3 regions of the Schumannella luteola genome follow, and region 3 is predicted to be linked to each of the others. Evidence: predicted binding sites of a transcription regulator. Region 3 holds the regulator's gene; each other region holds the start of a gene.
What was found. Region 3 encodes LexA, which represses DNA repair genes until DNA is damaged. Its sites were predicted from a motif close to TCGAACANNTGTTCGA; they were not measured.

Region 1: the regulator LexA is predicted to act here: its motif matches at 1,410-1,425, upstream of BJ979_RS06285 (Rv2578c family radical SAM protein).
Region 2: the regulator LexA is predicted to act here: its motif matches at 1,297-1,312, upstream of ruvC (crossover junction endodeoxyribonuclease RuvC).

What each region holds. Positions count from the first base shown of each region.
Region 1 covers NZ_JACBZY010000001.1:1,416,226-1,418,485, reverse strand. The annotation lists gene BJ979_RS06290 (response regulator transcription factor) at 1-98, opposite strand, end outside; gene BJ979_RS06285 (Rv2578c family radical SAM protein) at 246-1,400, opposite strand; gene BJ979_RS06280 (helix-turn-helix transcriptional regulator) at 1,552-2,052, shown strand; gene BJ979_RS06275 (ABC-F family ATP-binding cassette domain-containing protein) at 2,087-2,260, opposite strand, start outside.
Region 2 covers NZ_JACBZY010000001.1:3,007,927-3,010,186, reverse strand. The annotation lists gene BJ979_RS13690 (hypothetical protein) at 1-337, opposite strand, end outside; gene BJ979_RS13685 (YebC/PmpR family DNA-binding transcriptional regulator) at 422-1,189, shown strand; gene ruvC (crossover junction endodeoxyribonuclease RuvC) at 1,336-1,965, shown strand; gene ruvA (Holliday junction branch migration protein RuvA) at 1,962-2,260, shown strand, end outside.
Region 3 covers NZ_JACBZY010000001.1:3,191,153-3,193,412, reverse strand. The annotation lists gene BJ979_RS14550 (ABC transporter ATP-binding protein) at 1-779, opposite strand, end outside; gene lexA (transcriptional repressor LexA) at 982-1,659, opposite strand; gene BJ979_RS14540 (LysM peptidoglycan-binding domain-containing protein) at 1,964-2,260, shown strand, end outside.

The DNA of each region.
Region 1 (2,260 bases), 1.8 Mb from region 3:
TGGTCGTCGAGCAGGGCCAGACGCACCGGCGAGCGGCGCGGCGTGCGCACACCGAGCGGGTCGCCGCCGGGGGCAGCGGAGACGCCCGGGATGCTCATTCCTCCAGATTAGAGGGTGTGGCGCGTCGCGCCCGGCAACGGGCGTCGCGCAGGTCGGGCCCGGGCCCCGCGGCTCCGGGCTCGCCGGTCGTCTCGCACTGCTCACGGATCTCGCCCTCCGCGGCCTCCCATCGGGTTCCCCTGCCTTCAGAACAGCTTCGGCTGCAGCGCCTCGGCGGCGGCCGGGCTCAGCTCGGCCGCGAGCATCCGTTCGGCGCCATCGGCGACGGCGCCACCCGACGAGGAGGGATCGCCGTGCGTCGTGCCGTCGAAGCCGACCTTCGGCTGCGGCCCGGTCGGGCGCGAGCGCAGCCCGCTCGAGCGGATCGCTCCGGTCGACGGCTCCTCCTGCGCGCGGCCGAGACCGTGTTTGCGCAGCAGCGGCTGCATCTTGGCGGCGAGCCAGCGCCGGTAGTCCTTCGGCGCGTAGTTCGAATCGCGGTAGAGATCGGTGTAGCGGCCGACCAGGTCGGGATGCTCGCGCGCGAGCCAGGAGAAGTACCACTCGCGCGCGCCCGGGCGCAGATGCAGCGCCGAGTAGGCCACCGAGCTCGCCCCGGCCTCGGCGATGCGGCCCAGTGCGCGGTCGAGATGGTCGCGGCTGTCGGTGAGCCAGGGCAGCACCGGCATGAGGAAGACGCTCGGGCTGAAGCCGGCATCCCGCGCCGCCGCGATCGTGGCCAGCCGCGCCTCGGTGCTCGGGGCGCCCGGCTCGATCGACTTCTGCAGCTCGGGGTCGAAGACGGCGATCGACATCGCCAGGTCGACGGGCACGCGCTCGGCGGCCGCCTGCAGCAGCGGCAGGTCGCGCCGCAGCAGGGTGCCCTTGGTGAGGATGCTCAGCGGGGTTCCCGACGCGGCGAGCGCCGCGATGACGCCGGGCATGAGCCGGTAGCGCCCCTCGGCCCGCTGATACGGATCGGTGTTGGTGCCGAGCGCGACCGGATGATGGCCCCAGCTCGGGCGGGCCAGCTCGCGCTCGAGCACCTCGGCGACGTTGACCTTGACGATGATCTGCTCGTCGAAGTCGCGCCCGGCATCCAGGTCGAGGTATTCGTGGGTGCGCCGGGCGAAGCAGAAGACGCAGGCGTGACTGCACCCGCGATAGGGGTTGATCGTCCAGCCGAAGGGCAGTGCGGCCGCCGTCGGCACGTGGTTGAGCGCGCTCTTGGCCATCACCTCGTGGAAGGTGATTCCGGCGAATTCGGGAGTGCTGACCGAGCGGACGAGGTCGTGCAGGCGCGCCAGCCCGGGCAGCGCGCCCTGCTGCTCGGCATCCAGCTGCTGCCCGCTCCATCTCATGCTCGACATTCGAACATACGTTCGATATGGTGTCAATGCACCGCGTTTCCCGGGGCGCCGAGAGCCTGTCGGGTCGCTGTCGTGAAGCTGTCGGGTGATCGTCGTGCTGCTGACGTGGAGCCAGAAGCCGGGCATTCTTAGCGTGATGGGCATGAACGAGACCCGCATCAGCACCCTCCGCCGCGAACGCGGCTGGACCCAGGAGCGCCTGGCCGAGCACAGCGGCGTGACCGTGCGCACCATCCAGCGGCTCGAACGCGGCGACGACGCCAGCCTCGAGACCCTCACCCTCGTCGCGCGCGCCTTCGAGGTGCCGGTCAGAGACCTCTTCGAGACGGTCGAGAAGCCCGAGTTCGGTGAGGCCGTCGACGGGCTCGACGCCCGCACCGAGCGCGAGCAGCAGCAGCGCGACCGCGCCACCCGCTCGTGGCGCAGCCTCTACGTCGGCATCGGCGTCGTGCTGGCGATGGGCATCACGGTCGTCGTGGCCATCACGCATCTCGGCATGCTCTACCTCGCCCTCGGCGCCTACTGGGCGGGCGGCGCACTGCTCGGCCGCTGGCTCATGGATGCGGTGATCGAGCCGCGTCTCGACGAGCGCTATCCGCTCTCCCGCAGCAGCCGCGAGCCCCGCGCGGATCGATCGCGCTGAGGCCCGCGGCGGCCACGGGATCAGATGGCGCCGGTCAGGCCGCCGCCGCCCCGCGCACTTCGCCCCCGGTCAGCGCCAGCTCGGCGCCGTGCCAGCGCCGCCGCAGCCAGCGGTCGTGACTCGCGATCACGACGGCGCCCGGGTAGCCGCCCAGCGCATCCTCGAGCTCCGTCGCCAGGCCGAGCGACAGGTGGTTCGTCGGCTCATC
Region 2 (2,260 bases), 180 kb from region 3:
ACGGAGTCTGGAAGTCGTCGCTGTAGTCGCCGTCGGCGAGCTTCGCGCGGTACTGCACGAAGTAGGGCGTGAGCGTGCGCTCCTCGTCGTCGAGGTCGACGCCGTCGAGGGCGCCGGCGGGAGCGGCATCCACTCCCGTCACCGTCACGGTGACCGTCGCGTCGGTCTTCGTGCGCGCGTCGGCGACGTGCACCGGCTGCGCACGACCGAAGGCGACCGCGGCGGGATCGCTCGAGCAGCCCGACAGCACAGCGGCGATGCCGGCGATCACGACGGCGGCGACCGCGCGACGGATGCCGGGAGCCGCGTGCGGACGACGGACTCGAGAGGCGCTCACCCGGCCAGCCTAGGTCGCCCCGACGGCCGCACCACCGCACGGTCGCTAGGATGACGGGGTTCAGACCATCGACGAAGGAGCACCGTGAGCGGGCATTCCAAGTGGGCGACGACCAAGCACAAGAAGGCGGTCATCGACCAGCGCCGCGCGAAGTCGTTCGCCAAGCTCATCAAGAACATCGAGGTGGCCGCCAAGATCGGCGGCGCCGACCTCTCCGGCAATCCGACGCTCGTCGACGCCGTGCAGAAGGCCAAGAAGACCTCGGTTCCCAATGACAACATCGACCGCGCCATCAAGCGCGGTGCGGGTCTCACCGGCGAGACGATCGACTACACGACGATCATGTACGAGGGCTACGGAGCCAACGGCGTCGCGTTCTACGTCGAGTGCCTCACCGACAACAAGAACCGCGCCGCCGCCGAGGTGCGCACCGCGTTCTCGCGCAACGGCGGCACTCTCGCCGACCCGGGCAGCGTCGCCTACAACTTCAGCCGCAAGGGCGTCATCTCGGTCACGAAGACCGACGGCGTGACCGAGGATGCGATCCTCGAGGCCGTGCTCGAGGCCGGGGCCGAGGAGGTCGTCGACCAGGGCGGCGGCTTCGAGATCCTGACCGACCCCTCCGACCTCGTCGCCGCGCGCACAGCGCTGCAGGGCGCGGGCATCGACTACGACTCGGCCGACGCCGAGTTCGTGCCGAACCTGCAGGTCGAGGCCGACGCCGACACGGCGCGCAAGGTCTTCCGCCTGATCGACGCGCTCGAGGACAGCGACGACGTGCAGAACGTGTACACCAACATCCAGGTGAACGCCGACGTGCAGGCCGAGCTCGACGCCGACTCGGACGACTGACGACCGACGCGGGTCACACGCGAGGGGCGCTGCCGGCCGGCAGCGCCCCTCGCGTCGTCTCCGGGGTTCGTGGCGGGCATCGTCGCGTGCGCGCCGCGCGGTGAGTCTCGAACATCTGTACGACCGGATGCCGTAGCGTCGCCGTCATGCGCGTGCTCGGAATCGACCCCGGTCTGACCCGCTGCGGCGTCGGCATCGTCGACGTCGCGCCCGACCGTCGCGCGACCCTCGTGCACGTCGGCGTCATCCGCACGAGCCCCGACACCCGGCTCGAGCAGCGCATCCATGCGATCATGCTCGGAGTCCGGGCCGCGCTCGACGAGCACCGGCCGGATGCGGTCGCGCTCGAGCGGGTCTTCGCGCAGCACAACCTCAGCACCGTGATGGGCGTCGCGCAGGCCAGCGGCGTCGTGCTCGCCCTCGCCGCCGAGCGCGAGCTGCGCGTCGGCCTGCACACGCCGAGCGAGGTGAAGGCCGCCGTCACCGGCTACGGCGCCGCCGAGAAGGCCCAGGTCGGCACGATGGTCGCGCGGGTGCTGCGCCTCGACGAGATCCCCAAACCCGCGGATGCCGCCGACGCACTGGCGCTCGCGCTCTGCCACGCGTGGAGCGGGCAGGCCGGGATGCCGGCCGCCGGCTCCGCATCCGCCCTCGGCTCCGCATCCGGCTCGTCCGACGGGCTCACCCCGGCCCAGCGCGCCTGGCGCGATGCCGAGAAGCGCACCGCGCGCACCGAACCCCGATTCGCCGCCCCGACCCGAAAGGCCACCCGATGATCGCCTCCGTGCGCGGACCCGTGCTCAGCGCCGCCGGAACCCTCGTCGTCGTCGAGGTCGGCGGTGTCGGCATGGCCGTCCAGGTCACGCCCCAGCACGCGCTGAGCCTGCGCCTCGGCCAGGAGGCGCTGCTGCACACGGCGCTGATCGTGCGTGACGACGACCTCAGCCTGTTCGGCTTCGCCACGCGCGAGGAGCTCACGGTCTTCGACCTGCTGCGCGGCGTCACCGGCGTCGGCCCGAAGTCGGCGCTCGGCGTGCTCGCCGCGCTCAGCCCCGACGAGATCGCCCGCGC
Region 3 (2,260 bases):
ACGGTCTCGGCTGTCGCGCCGTGCACGCTCACCGCGCCGTCCGGCAGCGGGGTCACGGTCGCGCCGCGCAGCGCCTCGGCGAGCAGCTGCGGCTGCGGGGTGCGCACGCGCACGGTCGCTCCGCCGGCGCCGGCGATGATCTCGGCGACCGGCGCATCCGCCAGCACCTGCCCGCGCCCGAGCACGATGATGTGGTCGGCGGTCTGCGCCATCTCGCTCATCAGATGCGAGGAGAGCAGCACCGTGCGTCCTTCGGCGGCCAGGCCGCGCACGAGCTGGCGCACCCAGGTGACGCCCTCCGGGTCGAGCCCGTTGACCGGCTCGTCGAGGATCAGCGTCGCCGGGTCGCCGAGCAGCGCGGCGGCGATGCCGAGGCGCTGGCCCATGCCGAGCGAGAAGCCGCCGACGCGCTTGCGGGCGACGCTGTCGAGGCCGGTGAGGGCGATGACCTCGTGCACGCGGGCGGTGGGGATGCCGTGGGTCGCCGCGAGCGACTGCAGGTGCTTGAACGCGCTGCGGCCGGTGTGCACGGCCTTCGCGTCGAGCAGCACGCCGACCTCGCGCAGGGGAGCGCGGTGCTCGGCGTAGGGCCGTCCGTTGACGGTGACGCCGCCGGAGGTCGGACGGTCGAGTCCGACGATCATGCGCATGGTGGTCGACTTGCCGGCGCCGTTGGGGCCGAGGAAGCCGGTCACCTGACCGGGACGCACGGTGAAGTCGATGCCGTCGACCGCGACCTTCGCCCCGTAGCGCTTGGTGAGCGCGCGAGCCTGGATCATGTCTGCCCTTCGTCGTGAGCGGGGCCGTGTGCCCTGCGTCATCAACGCTAGGAAGAGAGATGAGTCGCGGTCATCCGCCGTGGGGCGGGTTCGTGCGCGATCCGGCTGGCACCGTGGTACCAGCGGGGGAGGCGCGTCTCCGCCTCGAGACGGTGGCGGTGCGTGACCGCGTCGGTGCTGACGCCGTACCTCGCTCGCGGGCTCAGACCGCGCGCAGCACGGCGACGACCTTGCCGAGCACCTCGGCCTGGTCGCCGAGGATCGGCTCGAAGGCGGAGTTGCGCGGCAGCAGCCAGGTGTGGCCGTCGCGCTGGCGGAACACCTTGACGGTCGCCTCGCCGTCGAGCATCGCCGCGACGATCTCGCCGTTCTCGGCAGTGTTCTGCGTGCGCACGACGACCCAGTCGCCGTCGCAGATGGCCGCGTCGATCATCGACTCGCCGACGACCTTGAGCATGAAGAGCTCGCCCTTGCCGACGAGCTGGCGGGGGAGCGGGAAGACCTCGTCGACCTGCTGGTCGGCCGTGATCGGGATGCCGGCGGCGATGCGGCCGACGAGCGGCACCATCGCGGCGTCGCCGACGGAGGGAGCGGACTCGACGGCCGACGACGTCGACGGCAGGTCGATGAGCACCTCGAGCGCGCGCGGGCGGTTGGGGTCACGGCGCAGGTAGCCGCTCAGCTCGAGCTGGTTGAGCTGGTGGGTCACGCTCGAGAGCGAGGCGAGCCCGACGGCGTCGCCGATCTCGCGCATGCTCGGCGGGTAGCCGCGCGTGGCGACCTGCTGGGAGATGAACTCGAGGATCGCCAGCTGCTTCTCGCTCAGGCTCTTGCGCCGGCGGGTGCCGCCGGTGGCGCCTCGGTCGGTGGCGTCGCTCATGGGCGGTCCTCTCTGGCTGGTCACGTTCTGAAAACCCGACTTCTGAGGGCCCTCGACGACGTGTACCGGCGGATGTCGGTGGTCGTCGGGAAGCTGTTCCCAGACATTCGGAACTGTATCCGGTTCGAAAGGTCTGCTCAAACATCTGTTCGAGCGTGTCGTCGCATCCGCGCCTGTTATCAGACCGAAACCGACGATCCACTTGAACATACGTTCGATAGAAGATATGTTCGGAACACAGCTTCGCAGCCGGCTCTCCCGGCCGAGCGTCGGCCGCGAAGCTGTCCAGACTCAGGAGGTCACCATGAGCACCATCTCCCTCGCCCCGACGGCTGCGGCCCCGCGCCTGCGCATCACGCGCCGCGGTCAGGTCGTGCTCTCGGTCCTCATCGCGATCCCGCTCGTCCTGGGCGTCGGAGCCTTCGTCGTCGGCAGCGGCGACGCGGTCGCGACCTCGTCCAGCTCGTCGACGACCTTCGAGCACGTCCGCGTGCAGGCGGGCGACACCCTCTGGAGCATCGCCGAGCGCGTCGCCCCGCAGAGCGACCCGCGCGACGTCGTCTCCGAGATCATCAAGCTCAACCAGCTCGGCTCGGCCAGC